3 regions of the Lysinibacillus sp. FSL W7-1291 genome follow, and region 2 is predicted to be linked to each of the others. Evidence: riboswitches for the same ligand, from Rfam matches in the RefSeq annotation. Region 2 holds a riboswitch; each other region holds the start of a gene.

Region 1 (6,120 bases), 1.6 Mb from region 2:
ATGCTTGGCTACTTCAAGGATGAAATAGCAACCAAGGCTGCTTACATTGATGGGTGGTTAAAAACAGGAGATCTGGCTCGGATGGATGAGGACGGCTTTATTTGGATTGTGGATCGCAAAAAAGATGTCATTATTTCAGGTGGTGTCAATATTTATCCGAAGGAAATTGAAGATTGCCTATTAAGCTTTGAAGGGATATTTGAAGTTGCTGTCATTGGTATACCACATCCGCAATGGGGGGAAACCGTGAAGGCTGTATATGCTACGAAACAAGACATAGATGAGGATGCATTGAAAGCTTATTTAGAGGAACGGCTTGCGAAGTATAAACTACCACGTATTTTCGAAAAAGTGGAAGCGCTACCACGCAATGCTTCAGGCAAAATTTTAAAACAATCCTTGAAAGGACAAGAGGTGAGATAGCATGAAGGTTTTACAGCAGGAAGAAATGCGTGCAACAAACTTTTTTACAGAGGAAGAAACGCTTCAAAAAGTGTTAGAAATGATGTTAGATAAAGAGTTTTTGTCTTATGCACACAGAGAACTGACAGATTTCGGTGAGTTATGTGCAGGTGATATTGACGTAAGGGCAAAACATACTGATCGGCAGGGAGAGCCCCGCCTTGAACGGTATAATGCTTATGGAGAAGAGGTATCAGAGGTTTGGGTGAATGACGGTTACAAAAAAACAATTGAAGAGACATATAATACGGGAATTGTTGGCTACGTGCACAAAGAAATTCCACAGTTAGGTCACAAAGGGAATTATGTCTATAGCTTTGCACAAGGTTATTTACTATCTCATGCAGAGCCCGGTTTTTATTGTCCCGTGACTTTGACGATGGCTACGGCTTATCTATTAGATCATTATGCTGATGAGGATGTAAAGCAGCGTTTCTTGCCACATGTTTGTGCAACAGGAGAGACGGAGCTATACGAAGGAGCAACATTTTTAACAGAACGTCAAGGAGGGTCAGACGTTGGGGCGAATGTTGTGGAGGCCAGAAAAGTAGGCAATGAGTACCGTCTCTATGGAGAAAAATACTTCGCATCCAATGCAGGTATGTGTGGCGTAGCAATGGTGTTGGCACGTTTAGAAGGCGCACAAGCAGGCTCTAAAGGGTTAACGTTATTTGCAGTTCCATGGAATAATGAAGATGGTACGGCTAATCATCTTCGTATTCGTCGATTGAAAGATAAATTAGGCGTTCGAGCAGTCCCATCGGGCGAGGTAGAGTTTGATGGTGCCCTTGCTTATATTGTAGGGGAACAAAATAAAGGGATTTATTACATGCTAGAAGCACTAAATCTTTCAAGAATTTGTAATGCAGTCGCATCGATTGGTATTATGCGTCGAGGCTTTTTAGAGGCAAAGCATTATGTGACCAATCGATATGCATTTGGCAAGCCCTTAACACAATACCCAATGATCCAGGATACATTAGGGAAGTTTGCTGCTAAGCTGCATGTGGAAGTAGCGACAGTATTTGATCTTATTCAATTATACGATAAAGTGACAAGTGGGCAGGGAACACAACAAGATCTCATTATGAATCGTTTATATATTGCCATTATGAAAAAGGAAACGGCAGAGCAAGCCGTTCATTATGCTAGTGAAGCGATTGAATTACATGGTGGTAATGGCTATATTGAAGACTTTGTAACACCACGCTTACTAAGGGATGCACAAGTATTGACGGTATGGGAGGGAACGGCAAATATTTTGGCTTTAGAACTTATTCGTTTAGTGGATAAATTCCATGCACATGAACTGTTTGTCCGTGAAATGGAGACAAGGCTAGAGAAGCTAGCGGATAGTCCACTAGTGCAAATTGTGGAAGAGCAGTTGGTAAATCTTGCGGCTACATTACAAATTTTTAGCGCTTTAGATGAAGCAACTAAAACTTTTGAAGCCAAAGATATAGCGAAAAAGATGGCCCATCTTTATGAAAGTGTTGTAGCGGTGGAATGGGCACTAAAATTTGGCGGGAAGTACGAAAAGCTAGCGGATATCTATTTAGAGCAAACGTGGTCATTGCGACAAATAGGTGCACAAATGAAAACCGTACAATATTTTTCTGAAATTGTATAATTGCCAAGGAGTCGTCTGGAATGGAGGCGACTTCTTTTATTTTCATGTATAATGAAATCAACTGAATATTATAAAGGTTCTTTACTTAAGTAAAGTGAAAAGGGAAGTCGGTGTAATTCCGATGCGGTCCCGCCACTGTAAGTGTGAGTTTTTTCAAATAATGCCACTGAAGATTTCGGGAAGGCTTGAAAAACGCAATAAGCACGAGCCAGGAGACCTGCCTTTATAGTATAGACATGACAGCCTACGAGGATAGGGTGGTGGATTTTGTATCAGTTTTTTGGTGCGATTTTGACCCCTCATCATTCGAAGGTGAGGGGTCTTATTTTGATGGAGAAAATATTTCTAACCAATTGACGCACGGATCAACAAAGGAGGATTCATATGAAGAAATTTTGGAAAATAGGATTATCAGCATTTTTAGCAGTAGGTTTGTTAGCAGCATGCGGGCAAGAAGCCAAAAATGACAAGCCAGTAGCTACGGAGCAGCAAACACAGCAAGAGACTCCACAGGTGGATGAAGCAACATTCCCAATGACCATAACAGATGCCATTGGCAAGGATGTTACACTTGAAGCACCGCCTGAAAAAATTGTTTCTCTTATTCCAAGTAACACAGAGATATTATTTGAACTTGGTTTAAATGATGAAATAGTTGGGGTGACAGACAATGATGATTATCCACCAGAAGTCGCTGAAAAGGATAAAGTTGGGGGCATGGAGTACAATATTGAAAAAATTATTGCCTTAAAGCCAGATATCGTGTTTTCGCATGAATCTAGCATGTCCCTTTCAGAAGCGGCGATTGAACAGCTTGAGTCAGCAGGTTTGAAAGTATTTGTTGTAAAAAATGCACAAGACTTTAATGAAACTTACACAACGATTGAGCTGCTTGGTCGTGCAACAGGGAAATTACCAGAGGCTGAAAAAATTATTGCTAATATGAAGGAAAAAGTGGAAGATGTTCTGACAAAAGTAAAGGATGTCGAACCCAAAAAAGTGCTAGTCGAAGCATCGGATGAACCTACTATTTATACGGCGGGTAATGGCACATTTATGAATGCTATGCTGGACATGATTCATGCAGAAAACGTAGCGGCAGATGCGAAGGATTGGTATGAAATTAGTTCAGAACAAATTATTGCGAAAAACCCAGATGTCATCGTTGTGACATATCATTATGTACCAGATATTTTAACAAAAATACCACAACGTGCTGGTTTCGATACTGTTAATGCCGTGAAAAATAAGGCAATCGTTCAAGTAGATGAAAGCACAACAAGTCGTCAAGGTCCCCGTTTAGGAGAAGGTCTTGAAGAATTAGCAAAAGCTATTTATCCAGAGGTATTTAAGTGAAAAAAATAGCACTAGCCTATGTACTAACATGTACGCTTCTTGTCATTAGTATCTGGTGTGGCGTAGCGATAGGCTCAGTTCATATTCCGTTAGAAGTTTTATGGAATCAAGCAGTTGATGAAACAGCTGCTAATATCTTTTGGAAAATCCGTCTGCCACGCGTGTTGTTAGCGGGACTAGTGGGAGCTTCTTTGGCCATTGCTGGAGCAGCTTTCCAAGGGTTGTTAAAAAACCCATTGGCAGATCCATATACATTAGGCGTCTCGTCGGGGGCATCTGTTGGTGCTGTTATTACGATCTTTTTTAGTATATCTATACCGGTCGTAGGCTTGTATGCCCTACCCACTTTTAGTATGATAGGCGCAATCATCACGATGGTAGTGGTCATGAGCTTCGCTAGAATGGTAGACCGTTCATTGAAGATGGAAACGTTAATTTTAACAGGTGTTATTTTTAGCTCATTTCTAGGTTCTCTCATTTCATTAATGATCGCTTTATCTGGAGAAGAGCTACGCCAAGTAATTGGCTGGTTACTAGGTTCTGTGTCAATGCGTGGATGGCCATATGTCCAAATGATCACGCCATTTGTTATTGTTGGTTCCATTATGCTTTGGACGCAAAGACGAGAGCTAAATGTTTTGTTATATGGTGAAGAGCGCGCGAAGCATTTAGGTGTCAATGTGAAACGTAGTAAGTATTTGATTTTAGCGGGTGGCTCCATGTTAACGGGAGCTGCTGTAGCGGTTTCTGGCACAATTGGCTTTGTAGGATTAGTTGTACCGCATATGACAAGGATGATTTGGGGTTCCGACCACCGCCATTTATTGCCATTATCGTTTTTCAATGGCGCAACTTTACTCATTGTTTGCGATTTAGTAGCACGAACAATTATTGTGCCAAGAGAGCTACCTATTGGTGTTATTACGGCGTTTATTGGTGCACCTGTTTTCTCCTATATTTTTTATAAGCAACGAAGAAGTAAGGGGGTACGGGCATGATTATTGTCGAACATCTATCGGGTGGTTATGAAGATGTACCAATCGTCAAGGACATTAGTTTTACTGTGGAAAAAGGGAAAATTCTAGGTATTCTAGGACCGAATGGTAGTGGGAAATCCACATTATTAAAGGTAATGAGTGGGATATTACCAGCTACTGCTGGAACAATCACAATTGATGGACAAAATATCCTTTCTTATAATGCCCGTGCTTTGGCGCAAAAGATGGCTGTACTACCACAGCTTCATGCAAATGCTTTCTCAAACAGTGTAAGGGAGGCCATTTCACTAGGGCGCTACCCCCATCAAACAGGTTTTTTCTCAAGTTGGTCTGAACAGGATGAACAGGCTGTTCAGCATGCCATGCTGCAAACAGGTGTGAAACGCTATGAGCACACCCCGTTAGAATTTTTATCGGGTGGTGAACAACAAAGAGTATTTGTTGCCCAGGCATTAGCGCAAACAGCAGAAATTCTACTGCTGGATGAGCCAACCAATCATCTAGACATTGCACATCAACGGCAAATCTTAGATATGGTCAGGAAGGAAGCTGTGGAGTGTGGTTTAACGGTTGTTATGGTACTACATGATATGAATTTAGCCTCTCTCTATTGTGATGAATTATTGCTTATGGAGGGTGGGCAAATGAGAGCACTTGGAGCACCGCATGAAGTATTGATTGCCTCCCAAATTGAAGAAGTTTATCAAGCACGAGTGGCTACATATGCCCATCCCGAAATACCAAAACCTCAAATTACAATGATGCCCGCAACAACTGGTTACCAGCAGCGAGCTGTCATCAAAAAAGAACATTTTATGATAACGGAACACTATATTCAACTTCAATCAGAGATTCCGTTAAAAACAGTGTCCTCTGCTGTTCATAACCCAGGTATTGGCTGGCATAATTGCTTATTAAATCGCTCTGTACCTGGCGATTATGTGATAAGTGATGTAAAAAGAGAAGTTAGTGAATTTTTGCAAAGAGAAAATTTTCCCCCTACAAGTACTGTTGTGATGCTGACAGCAGTGCCAACAGCTCTTGTCGCCATCAATGAATTTTCAGCGCCTTTTGGCAGTATGATAGTAGCTGTAACAGCTGGTGTGGGCAATGCGGTTGATGTATCACGTGTACACGAAAGACAGGATGATCCATATATTGGTACTATCAATACATGGATCATAATCAATGGCTGTTTATCGGAGGAGGCATTTTTCCAGGCACTGATGACAGCTACAGAGGCGAAAACAAAAGCTTTGCAATCAGAAGATATTCGTGACGAGCGTAGTGGAACTATTGCTACAGGAACTGCTACAGATAGTCTGTTAATTGCAGCAACTCAAAAAGGGGAAGAAATGCTGTATGGTGGCCCGATTACGGAAGTTGGTAAAATGATTGCCAAGGGTGTTTATGAAACAACAGTTCAGGCCATCAGAAATTATAAAAATCAGTTTTAGGAGATGAGAGAAATGAAGCTTTACACGAAAACAGGCGATACGGGGAAAACAAGTCTAATTGGCGGACGCGTTGATAAAGATAGCTTACGTGTTGAAACATACGGGGCGATTGATGAATTAAACTCTTTTATCGGGAAGGCAGTAAGTGAATTAGATCAAGCACTTTTTAAGGATATTTTAACAGATCTTGAAACAATTCAGCATGAACTATTCGATG
Region 2 (6,120 bases):
GTTTACCAAAGGATTTCCGTGTTTCACGTGAATACCCTGAATTTAATTATTTGAAGGTCGTCTTTATTCAAAAAATGGACTAACAGGAATTCAAGACAGAATCATTTCTTTATGATTCTGTCTTTTTATATAAAAAAGTGACCTAAGAAATTCATTTCTTAAGTCACCTCTGAATACTACTTATAGATAGTTCACAAACCAATCGCGAATATATTCAAGTCGATTGATTCTTAAAGTTGGTTTTCCGCTCCTTGACAGTTCATGATTGGACTCAGGGAAGCGCACGAATTTTGTTTCTTTTTTACGATGCTTTAAGGCGATAAATAATTGCTCCGCCTGCTCAATTGGACAGCGATAGTCTTTTTCAGCGTGTAAAATGAGCAATGGTGTTTCGATATTATTGACATATTTCAGCGGTGAATGATGCCAAAGCTTTTCGATATCGTCAAGTCCCGCAAGAATTTGCCAATCTGTAAAGTAATACCCAATATCACTGACACCGTAAAAGCTAATCCAGTTCGAAATAGAGCGCTGCGTCACAGCTGCTTTAAAGCGATTCGTCTGGCCAACAATCCAGTTGGTCATAAAGCCGCCATAGCTCCCACCTGTCACTCCAAGACGGTCTGCATCAATAAAATCATAGTGCTCCAGCACATAGTCCACAGCCGCCATTAGATCCTCATAATCATTGCCACCATAATCACCACGCACTGCATCAACAAACGTTTGACCATAGCCATGACTGCCACGTGGGTTCGTATATAGCACCGCAAATCCTTGTGCAGCTAGAATTTGGAACTCATTAAAATAAGTATTGGCATACATCGCATGTGGCCCGCCATGAATTTCAAGCACTAGAGGATATTTTTTCCCTTCCTCATAACCAACTGGCTTCATGATCCAACCATTTACCTTCCAGCCCTCTGCTCCCTCAAATTCAATGGCTTCTGGAACAGCTAATGCTCTCGTCTTTAAAAATTCTTCATTGATGGACGTCAGCTGTTCTTTTTCACCCGTTTTTAGGTTGACGAAAAATAAATCGCCAGGATTCGTCGTTGTACTAATGGCTACGACTGCTTGATCATGTTGTGCATCAAGTGAAAAACCATAGACATATTGATCATCGTGAATAGCTGGATAGATTTCACCATCTATATTTCCGAAATAAATCGCAGCATTACCGTGATCTGTTACTTGGAAGTAGAAGCTATGATTATCATTCAACCATTGAACACGTGGTGACACCACACCTTGAAGAAAATCGCCGATTGCAAAATCCCCAATAGGGGCGTCAAATTCACTTGTTACACATGTCAGCAGATTTTGTTGCAAATCATAGAGCCATAGCTTTGCTTGTGTAGCATTTTCAAATTCTCTTTCACTACCTATGAAAGAGATGAAGCGACTGTTTGGAGACCATGACGTTTGGTAATACATACCTGTTCCCTCTGTTAACGGACGCGCTTGCTTTGTTTCTACATCTAATAAATAGATATCGCTCTTAAATGAAAAATCTGTATCCTCTGCTACATCAGCTAAGTACGTCATATATTGACCATCAGGTGACCATGTACCAAGATGGACATGATTGTTTCCTTTCGTCACTTGCTCTAACTCGCCCGATTCTAAATGGACGATCGCAATTTGACTAAACTGCTCCATATCCAAAAAACCTGCAGCATCCGATTTATGTTTCATCTTGTCTATTTCTAGAGGCTTTAGTTCTTTTTCTTCTTTCTTTTCATCCGTTACCTTATCCAAAATCGTTTCATCTTTACCTAGCTTGATAGAAAAGGCCATTTTCTTGCCGCATGGTGACCACACAGGTGATGTCACACCATTTTTACAATATGTCACCTGCTTTGCCTCTCCGCCTGCTTTTGAAAGAACATAAATTTGCGACTTGCCTGTTCTAGTGGATAAAAACGCAACTTGACTACCATCAGGTGACCATATAGGAGAACTTATTCTATCCTCCCCAAATGTCCATTGCTGTGGTGTTTTGTTCTTCAGGTTTATGTAAAACAAATTCGAGACATAATCTTTTTTCTTCTCATCAACACGTGTCTCAACATAAACTACCTCAGTCCCGTCAGGTGAGAGCTGTGGATCGGCTACTGATTTCAAGTGGTAAAGATCTTCTGGTTGAATCCCTTGTTTCGATGTCATGTTCTTGCTCCTTTGTATTGTCATTTTCTGTACTCTACTACAATACTTCGACACCCTAAGTAATATTCCTGCTAGTTAATTGATTTTTTTACTAATTCCCAATATTCGGTTGATTTTGTTCTGCGATAAAATTTAAAAAAGGGTTCATTCGGACGAGCATGTTCCTTATAAAGGTTCATCATTTGTAGCAAAAAATCTTCAATGTGCTCGACACCTACCTTTTTCGCAAATAACATGCCCGCCTGCGCCTTTGCCCCCATCGGTACAGCGCCTAAATAAACATCAAAGCTCTCCTGCTGATAAACGAGTCCAATATCATCATAGACTGCATTGTAGCAGGCTGACGCACAGCCATTGATGTTAACACGTACTCTTGCAGGTACCTCGATCCCCTCTAAAGCATGATAAAGCTGTTCGGTTATCGGAGCAGCCTCCATCTTTTCACCATCACAAAAATCACAGGCCTTCATCGCGATGATGGGTCCTGATGGTGCAACATAAAGACCCACTTCTCGTAAGGCTTGCATAGCCTCTGTCACGGCACTCGTTGGAATGGACACTAAAATACTATAGGAGGCCGAATACTTAATCGCCCCCTTTTCGCCAGCAATCTCTGCTATTTTTTGAAATTGTGCAGGCGTATAATGCTTATTAATAATACCCGGGCTGACAGCTAAGCGTGTAAATTCGCCATGACGATTAAGTGTTTCAAATGTTTGATCTGGTACGTTTTTCTGAAATGCATTCATTGATATCGCTCCTTATGAAAAAGGAGCTAGCACAATGCTAGCTCGGAATTTTAAAAGTTATCAGGATAGAAGCCCTTCGCTAAAATTTCAATAGCCTCTGCCGCACGAACGCCTTCAGACGCAGCTGACAGTGGCAGGATGACAAAGCGATCATTTTTAACAGCTTCCATCTCCTTTAATGCTGGATCATTTTTTAAGAATTGAATCTTTTGTTCGGCCGTTGTTTCACCATAATCGATCACGACAACTACCTCGGGATTACGGTCTACCGCATCTTCCTTCGACACGGTTGTCCAGCCTGATTCCACATCACCAAAAATATTTTGACCACCAGCGATTGACACTAGTTCATTCATAAAGTTTTGACCAGCTGTAAAGACATCCTTTTCACCGCTATCAAATACGAGAACACGTAATTTCTCACTATCTTTTGGTAATTTAGCTTGAATTGCCTCCACATCTTGCGTCATTTGCTCAATTAAGGCTTCTCCACGATCCTCAATACGGAAAATTTTTGCGATATTACGAATATCAGTGAAAATATCCTCTAGTGTTGGCTTTGTCATATTGGAAGCCGTATGTAAATACGTATGAATGCCTAACTCCTCAAGCTCTTCCGGTGTTCCAACACCCTTTTCACCAAAGCCACTCTTCCAGCCTGCATATAAGAAATCAGCCTCGGCATCAATTACTTGCTCCTTCGTTGGGTATTGATCAGAAAGCACAGGCACTTTATCGTATGCTTCTTGTAGGGGCTCGTAGATTTTATCATCTAAGTAAGCTGTGCCTACCATGGAATCCTCTAAGCCTAGCGCTAGCATAATCTCTGTCACATGCTGATTTAAACTAATCGCTTTTGTAGGTGCTTCCTTATATGTTTGAGTTGTTTCATTATTGTCAATGGTTACTTCCGTTGCTGCCTCAGATGGCTCAACCTTCTCATCTTGCGTTGCTGATTCAGGTTTGTCCTTTGCATTACAAGCCCCTAAAACAGCGACCAAGGCAATGACCATCACCAGCCATAAACTTTTCCATTTCTTCATGTCCTTTTCTCCTTTGTTGTTCATCTATAGAAAGAAATCAAAGACTTCTTTGCTACCAGGATTCGTGGGAAGGGCATAAAAAAACCCTCTTGTCGCCAAGAGAGTAGCATAGTGAAAAAACGGTACATTACCTTTATCACTATCCCCATCCTCGTGGTTCTTAGTCAAAAAACACATACTGGCAGGTATCCTGGCTTAGGTTCATCATCTATACGCCTTCCCATAGTTAAACTACAGTGGCATGCTGTACAGACTCCCCATTTACAGTTGCGGGACAGCATCGGAATTGCACCGATTTCCCTTTTAAGCAAATGACAAATGCCATTTGCACCAATACGTTCTATAATGGTTAATACTATTGATAGACTAGCAGAAGAAAATTTGTAGCTCAATCAGTAGTATGTTGCTAAATATATAATCATCATTATATTAGCACTATTTCGACAAAAATACGAACTATTTTACAAGAAATATATAGGCTAGTATTCTGTTACAATGAAAAGATAGCTATAGATAGAAACGAGGATATGTTATGTACAAAACAATTGGTGTACTTGCGCATGTGGATGCAGGTAAAACAACCTTCTCTGAGCAAGTACTTTTTCATACACAAAGCATTCAAGCTCGTGGTCGAGTGGATCATCAGGATACCTTTCTCGATCATCATGAGCTAGAGCGCAAGCGTGGTATTACCATTTTTGCCGAGCAAGGTCGCATGAACATAGGCGACGATACATACACGTTGATTGATACACCAGGGCATGTCGACTTCTCCCCTGAGATGGAGCGCGCCATTCGTGTGATGGATTATGCCATTATTATCATTAGTGCGGTCGAGGGCGTACAGGGTCATACGGAAACCGTGTGGCAGCTTTTACGCAAATACCATGTCCCAACATTCTTCTTTATCAATAAAATTGATCGCGAAGGAGCCAATGTGGAGGCCGTTATGACACAGCTCCGCAAGGATTGTTCCCAGCAGGTGCTGTTCGTCGATGAACCGCTTCGTACTGATTATGTTTCAAGCAGCATCATGGAATGGTTGGCTGAGCGTAATGAAGAGCTGCTCGATGCCTTTTTGAATGAGTCATTGGAGCATGAGCAATGTCTTACTCAGCTACAGACCATGATTCAAAAGGAATGTGCCTTCCTCTGCTTTACAGGGTCTGCCCTAAAGGATGAGGGCATCAAGGAATTGCTTGCCCAGCTCCCTCTATTAACAGACACCCATTTTGAAGTGAATGCACCGTTTGAGGGGGAGGTTTTTAAAATTCGTCATGACGGCCACCAGCGTTTAACATTTATGAAGGCTATCAAGGGCGTTTTACATGTTCGGGATGAATTTTCGTTTGAAGAAGTGACAGAAAAAGTGACTGAAATTCGCCTCTATAATGGCAGTCGCTTTGATACCGTCCAAAAGGTTGAAGCGGGAGAGATTTTTGCTGTTAAAGGACTTAGTCAGGCCAATATTGGAGACCGCATCGGCACTACTATGCTGTCACAGCCCTATGAGCTTGTCCCAACGCTACAGGCAAAGGTTCAATATGAGGGCCATCAGCATATCAAGGAAGTGTTACAAATTTTCCGTTTACTAGAAGCAGAAGAGCCTTCCTTACGTGTGGTTTGGCAGGAAAAGTTCCAGGAAATCCATGTGCACATTATGGGCGTTATTCAGTTGGAGGTACTGATAGAAGTGTTAATGAAGCGTTTTTCATTAACGGTCTCCTTTGGCGAGCCCCAAATTTTATATATGGAAACCATTGTGACGACGGTGACAGGCTATGGTCATTTTGAGCCCCTCAAGCATTATGCAGAAGTTCATTTACTAATGGAGCCCAATCCGCGAGGAGTAGGTAATACATTTAGCAATGCCTGCCATGCGGATCATTTATCGGTAGGCAACCAACGCCTTGTTGAAAAGCACCTGTTTGAGCGTGATCACCATGGCTTACTCACAGGCTTCCCTCTGACAGATGTTCATTTTACACTGCTAACAGGTCGCGGACATAATGAACATACATCGGGCGGCGATTTCCGAGAAGCTAGTTTCCGTGCGCTACGTCAAGGACTTGAGCAAGCACAGAACATCCTGCTTGAACCTTATTATCGCTTTAAAATGAAGGCTTCGAACGACTTTATCGGCCGCATGATGAGCGACA
Region 3 (6,120 bases), 170 kb from region 2:
AAACATCCCGCTCCATCAGAATCTCTTTATGAAAAAGCGAGAGATTGCAAGAGGGATCATCAACAATCCAAAATCGATCAGTTCATTATCATAAACAGGAGGGAAAATCATGGTTGATACATTTGCCAATGTTAGTAAAGAAGGTGCCATCACGCTTATTCATTTAAATCATCCACCAGCAAATACGTTGTCATCAGCTTCTATTGAACATCTTCGTGTCATTTTTAAAGAATTAGCTGAGGATGAAGAGACGAGAGCTATCATTGTGACGGGCTCTGGACGATTTTTTGCTGCGGGAGCAGATATAAAGGAATTTGTTGCTGCCTTTGGGCAACAGGATAAAGCATTACAAATGGCTGAGGCAGGCCAAGCGCTATGTGATGAAATTGAAGCCATGAAAAAGCCTGTTATTGCTGCTATTAATGGGCCAGCCCTTGGAGGAGGACTGGAGCTAGCGTTAGGCTGTCATTTCAGGATTGCTTCAAGTAATGCCATTGTTGGTTTACCAGAATTAAAGCTTGGCTTACTGCCGACATTCGGAGGCACTCAACGACTGAGCAGAATAACAACGCAAGCAAAGGCTCTACAATTAATTTTAACAAGCCAGCAATTAAGTGCTGACGAAGCACTACAACTAGGTATTATTCAAGTGGTGACGGAGCCAGATGAGCTTCTGCCAACTGCCAAAGCCCTTGCTCAGTCTTTTGTTGAGGGCAAAAGTATGACAAGTGTATCCCGTACAATTGAATGTATAATTCAAGGTGGGAAGGATCATCTCCAAAAAGGGCTGGAATTAGAACGAACACGCTTTGCTGAGTTATTTTTAACAGCGGATGCTAGAGAAGGCGTTCAAGCGTTTATAGACAAAAGACAGCCCAACTTTAAACATTTGTAAGGGAGGAAACTACTATGACAAATGAAGTAATATTTTCCGTCAGTGATGGTGGCGCAGCAAGCATTACGCTGAATCGTCCTCAAGCTTTAAACTCACTTTCTATAGAAATGCTAAAGCCCATTGGTGAGAAACTAAAGGAATGGCAGGCGAATGATCAAATACACTTGATAATTCTAAGAGGTGCTGGCGAAAAGGGCTTTTGTGCTGGGGGTGATATTAAAACACTCTATAAAGCTCGCTCCAGTCAGGAAGCTTTCCAAAATGCCGAAATCTTTTTTGAGGAAGAATATCAAATAGATAAGGCAATCTATCACTACCCAAAGCCTATCATTGCTTGCCTTGATGGCATTGTCATGGGAGGTGGGGTTGGTTTAACGTATGGGGCTAGCCACCGAATTGTGACAGAGCGAACAAAATGGGCTATGCCAGAAATGAATATTGGCTTCTTTCCTGATGTTGGAGCTGCCTATTTTCTAAATAAAGCGCCTGGCTATGTAGGATATTACTTAGCTTTAACAGCTTCGATCATCCAAGCTGCAGATGTTCTCTTTGCTAATGGTGCAGATAGCTATATGACGAGCGATCATTTACAAGCATTCCTCACACGCATTGAACAAACGAACTGGCATACAGTGGAAACTAGCACAGCTCTAAAGCAATTAATAGAGGACTATTCAAGTACACCAACAGCAAACAGTGAGCTTGCCAGCCTTCAAAATAAAATCGATCAACATTTCTCAAAACATACAGTGGAGAAGATAGTCGAATCCTTAGACAATGACCCAAGCAAATTTGCACAAGAAACAAAGCAGTTGCTTCTATCTAAATCTCCATCATCCTTAAAAATTACATTAAAGCAGCTGATAGATGCTCAACATAAAACGGTAGAAGAATGCTTTGCGACTGATTTAATTTTGGCAAAAAACTTTTTAAATCATGAGGATTTCTATGAAGGGGTTAGGTCTGTCGTCATTGATAAGGATCGAAATCCTCAGTATATCTATCAAACATTCGCTGATTTTACAGATGATATACTTGAAAAATTCTTTCAAGACAGTAGTGAAACCGTAAAGAAGTAAGAACAATGATATCTTCGCTCAATAAATGCTGAAACCATCTACTTGTTAAGAGGTAGGTGGTTTCTTAAGTGTTGTTCTGTAGATTTTCATAGGGTTTTGTCAGAGAACGTAGAATGATATGTTATACTATAAAAAACGGAATAAAAGGATAAAGGTACAAATTCAATAGAATTTGTTTAAAAGGGAAGAACGGTGAAAAGCCGTCGCTGTCCCGCAACTGTAATTAGGAGCACATTTTAAAAACCACTGTTATGTATGTAATGGGAAGGGAAAAATGTGTGATGATCATAAGCCAGGAGACCTGCCTTTATCTAGTACAGCCAAAACCTACGCGGATAGGGGGTGTTGAGTGTGACGAATTACCTTCATCATACTCATAGTGCGACAACCAAAAAAAGAGTCTCTATTCAATATAGACGACTTATTTTATATTGGTTGAAGAACTATGAAGTATGTCAGTCATAGCTAGCATCTTCCCATTAGGGCAAGATGTTTTTTTATGAATAAATAGGGGTGAACAAGATGACATCACATTCAATTTCATTTTATATAAATCAGTTAAAGCAGCAAATTATGAACAACCTTTCTGGTGAGCATATTAGGCCTTTACAGCTTTATATTAGGAAGTTAATAGAAGAAAACCCAAATGATTATACATCTATTAATGATACCTATTTAACGATCAAGCTTGAATTAGTCGAGACATGTCATGATAGTAGATAAAAAATCTGAAGACATAATGGACAACATAGATATGAATCAAAAAGTTTTATATAGAAAATTGGATCATTTTGAAATGGAAAGAGGCTTGGTATTAGAAAGTTTAGACATTTTTCTAAGATGGAATCAACAAACACAATACCTTTCTGAAGACAAGCTTCAAAAGCTTTGGATGAAACTGGTAAGGAAGTATAAATTCTCTCTCGATGAATGGGAAAGAACTGCTGGTCATACAAATATCCATGCTTATCTAGTGAAGGAGCAAGGACATGGGTTACAAAAGTTGATGCGCTTTTACAAAGATCGCCACGGCATAAAATGGTTGGAAAATGCATTTCATTATGGAATGTCATTACTCATTGAAGTTGGAAAAATGCCTGGATTAGAAATGTTTTTCCTAACAAATTTAATATGTTACAGATGGGAAAAGGATTATTTAGAGGATGCAGATGTTCAACAGTTTTTTTGTCATTCAATAAATGGTAAAGTGAAGGAGGTCTATGAAAGTTTCAGGGCTTTCGATCAAGAACAGAATCTGTTAACCGCAACTACTCTCTATAAACTTTTATCAAAATATAATCCTCATTTTCAAGTGAATTCGGCAGCAACGCCTGAATTTTATAAGGAATTGTCCTTATTTGTCGAAATCGAGTAATCCATACGTTCGACATGTCAAACAGTCTATTATTCTTTAGAATATAGGCTGTTTCTATGTGAAATACGCTAGTATATTTAATGCTCATAGATCCGTAGTAACAAAAAATCTCGTACATAGTTTAGATACATAATGAATTAAGATATAAGTAATAGATGGTGAAATTCCTTCGAAAGTTATAATTGAAAATAATGAATAATCAAAAAATAAAGAAGTTTAGAATCTAGATTTACTTTTTATATGAAGGATGGTACACTTAAAACTATTGAACAACAACTATATATTGTGTTCGTTTTATATAGGTGCTACTATATGTAGTTTAAAAGGGAAGTTCGGTACAATTCCGACGCTGTCCCCGCAACTGTGAAGCTGACAATGATTACAACCACTGTGCATTCGCATGGGAAGGGAATCAGAGGATGAAGCAAAGCCAGGAGACCTGCCTCTATAAAACAATTAATCATTTCTTCGGGGATTAAGAAATGGGAACGTCAGTATTTTTGGTATGGTAACGTTTCCATTTAGCTATCTCTCTAGAGGAGATAGCTTTTTATTATATGAAAAGAGGGATTTCTATGAAACTTTATACGAAAACAATCTGTCCAAAATGCCTTTGGGTAAAATCTGAATTACAACGTGCAGGACTTGAGGCAGAAATCGTCAACATTGATCACGATGAACAAGCTAAACAAACAATAATCGATGCAGGTTTTTTAAGTGTGCCTGTTTTAGAAATGAATAATACATTTATAGGAGATGTTAAGGACATAGTTTCTCATATTGAGATGATTGTTCTATGATCGTTTACGCAAGTCGTACAGGAAATGTCCGGAATATTGTTTCCAAATTAAGGGCAGAGTCTGTTGAGCTCTCTGAGGAATTACAATTGAATAAGCCTTATCTTTTAATTACTTATACTGATGGCTTAGGCGATATCCCTGCAAAAGTGGAACGTTTTTTAGAAAAAAACAGAGATTTTTGTAAAGGAGTAGTTGCCAGTGGCAATAGTAACTTTGGGCACAACGTATTTGGGGCTGCTGGTGAGAAAATCGCTGCTACCTATCATGTACCCTTAGTGAGAAAATTAGATTTACGAGGCAATCAAACAGATTATGAAGCCATACAAACGTTTTATGAAACGAGGGTAATAAGATGAAAACCTATTTAAAGCTAAATAATGACGTACTGAATCGTTATAGTTCAACTGGGCTACTTGAATTAGAAAAGGATCGTGAAGCTACACGCCGCTACTTTTTAGAGTATGTCAACGTGCGTTTACGTTACTTTATTGATATTGAAGAAAAAATCCGTTATTTAGTTGATGAGGGCTACTACGAGAAAGCATTTATCGACATGTATGAAATGGAATTTATTAAGAAGTTGTACAAAAAAGCATATGATTATAATTTCCGCTTCCCATCCTTTATGAGTGCAAGTAAATTTTACGATAGCTATGCTATGAAAAGTCGTGATGGAGAAGAGATTTTAGAAAAATATGAGGACCGTATTGTCATTATCGCCTTGTATTTAGCACAAGGGAATACGGTGCTAGCAGAACGTTCTGTCGAAGCAATGATGGAAGCTTATCAGCCTGCTACACCAACAGCATTAAATAGTGGTAAAAAAGCACGTGGTGAATTAGTGAGCTGCTTTAAATTATCGATGGATGATTCCATGAATAGTATTGCTGAAAATATTGGTTATTGCTTAGAGCTATCAAGACTTGGCGGTGGGGTTGGAGTTAACTTAACTGATTTACGCCCTTTAGGTGACCCTATTAAAGAGATTCTAAATCGTGCCAGTGGTGTCATCCCAGTTGCTAAACTGTTAGAAAATTCTTTCAGTTATTCCAATCAACTAGGGCAGCGAAATGGCTCTGGTGTTGTCTATTTAAATATTTTCCATGCAGACATTGAAAATTTCATTTCATCTAAAAAACCGAATGCCGATGATAAAATTCGCCTCGCAACATTATCAACAGGAATAATTATACCAAGTATTTTCTTCGAACTTATGAAACGTGATAAAGATATTGTCTTGTTCAGCCCATATGATATTTTCAAAGAATATGGCAAACGCATGTCTGAGATTTCCATTTCAGATATGTACTATGAGCTACTTGATAACCCTAAAATTCGTAAAATTAAACGTTTGAATGCACGTAGGCTGTATACAGAAGTGAAAAAAGCACAATTTGAATCGGGCTATCCGTTTGAAATTTTTGATGATAATGTCAATGAAGTGCATCCTTTAAAAAACATCGGTCGCGTAAAAATGTCCAATCTATGTACCGAAATCCTGCAAGTTCAAGAAACAAGCATTATTACAGATCAAGATCAACCGAATGACTATGGATTAGATGTATCCTGTAACTTAGGGTCGATTGATATTCATGCAGCAAGTAAAGTAAATGATTTCGAAGCCTTAATCGATACGGCTATGCACCTATTAACAAATGTGTCGCAAATGACGCACATTAAAAATGTACCGTCTGTTGCAAAAGCCAATCAATTAATGCATTCAGTAGGACTTGGTTGTATGAACCTCCACGGCCATCTTGTGACGGAGGGCATTTTATATGGCTCCAAAGAGTCGATTGATTTCATGGATCGTTTTATGGAAGCGATGAACTTTTATTCACTCAAATCATCGATGGAAATGGCTAAAGAAAAAGCTGCAACTTTTTATCGATTTGAGGACAGTGATTATGCATCAGGTAGCTACTTTGACCAATATGTCAATAAAATCGACGAAGAACTATCACCTGTTGT

Evidence for each region. A riboswitch is a leader RNA that binds a small molecule or an ion and turns the genes downstream of it on or off. The one in region 2 is predicted to bind cobalamin.
Region 1: linked by a shared signal. The riboswitch ahead of NST76_RS02510 (ABC transporter substrate-binding protein) and the one ahead of NST76_RS10465 (ABC transporter substrate-binding protein) in region 2 are both predicted to bind cobalamin.
Region 3: linked by a shared signal. The riboswitch ahead of NST76_RS11225 (hypothetical protein) and the one ahead of NST76_RS10465 (ABC transporter substrate-binding protein) in region 2 are both predicted to bind cobalamin.

The regions. Positions count from the first base shown of each region.
Region 1 covers NZ_CP151994.1:530,317-536,436, forward strand. Annotated here, with positions in the region: gene NST76_RS02500 (long-chain-fatty-acid--CoA ligase) at 1-423, shown strand, start outside; gene NST76_RS02505 (acyl-CoA dehydrogenase family protein) at 425-2,092, shown strand; cobalamin riboswitch at 2,150-2,332, shown strand; gene NST76_RS02510 (ABC transporter substrate-binding protein) at 2,477-3,448, shown strand; gene NST76_RS02515 (iron ABC transporter permease) at 3,445-4,446, shown strand; gene NST76_RS02520 (adenosylcobinamide amidohydrolase) at 4,443-5,903, shown strand; gene NST76_RS02525 (cob(I)yrinic acid a,c-diamide adenosyltransferase) at 5,916-6,120, shown strand, end outside.
Region 2 covers NZ_CP151994.1:2,134,082-2,140,201, reverse strand. Annotated here, with positions in the region: gene NST76_RS10480 (class I SAM-dependent rRNA methyltransferase) at 1-83, shown strand, start outside; gene NST76_RS10475 (S9 family peptidase) at 181-2,169, opposite strand; gene NST76_RS10470 (precorrin-3B methylase) at 2,241-2,918, opposite strand; gene NST76_RS10465 (ABC transporter substrate-binding protein) at 2,969-3,961, opposite strand; cobalamin riboswitch at 4,124-4,311, opposite strand; gene NST76_RS10460 (translation factor GTPase family protein) at 4,494-6,120, shown strand, end outside.
Region 3 covers NZ_CP151994.1:2,299,265-2,305,384, forward strand. Annotated here, with positions in the region: gene NST76_RS11210 (acyl-CoA dehydrogenase family protein) at 1-94, shown strand, start outside; gene NST76_RS11215 (enoyl-CoA hydratase-related protein) at 110-895, shown strand; gene NST76_RS11220 (enoyl-CoA hydratase/isomerase family protein) at 910-1,974, shown strand; cobalamin riboswitch at 2,110-2,298, shown strand; gene NST76_RS11225 (hypothetical protein) at 2,497-2,697, shown strand; gene NST76_RS11230 (hypothetical protein) at 2,684-3,349, shown strand; cobalamin riboswitch at 3,633-3,811, shown strand; gene NST76_RS11235 (glutaredoxin) at 3,925-4,149, shown strand; gene nrdI (class Ib ribonucleoside-diphosphate reductase assembly flavoprotein NrdI) at 4,146-4,505, shown strand; gene nrdE (class 1b ribonucleoside-diphosphate reductase subunit alpha) at 4,502-6,120, shown strand, end outside.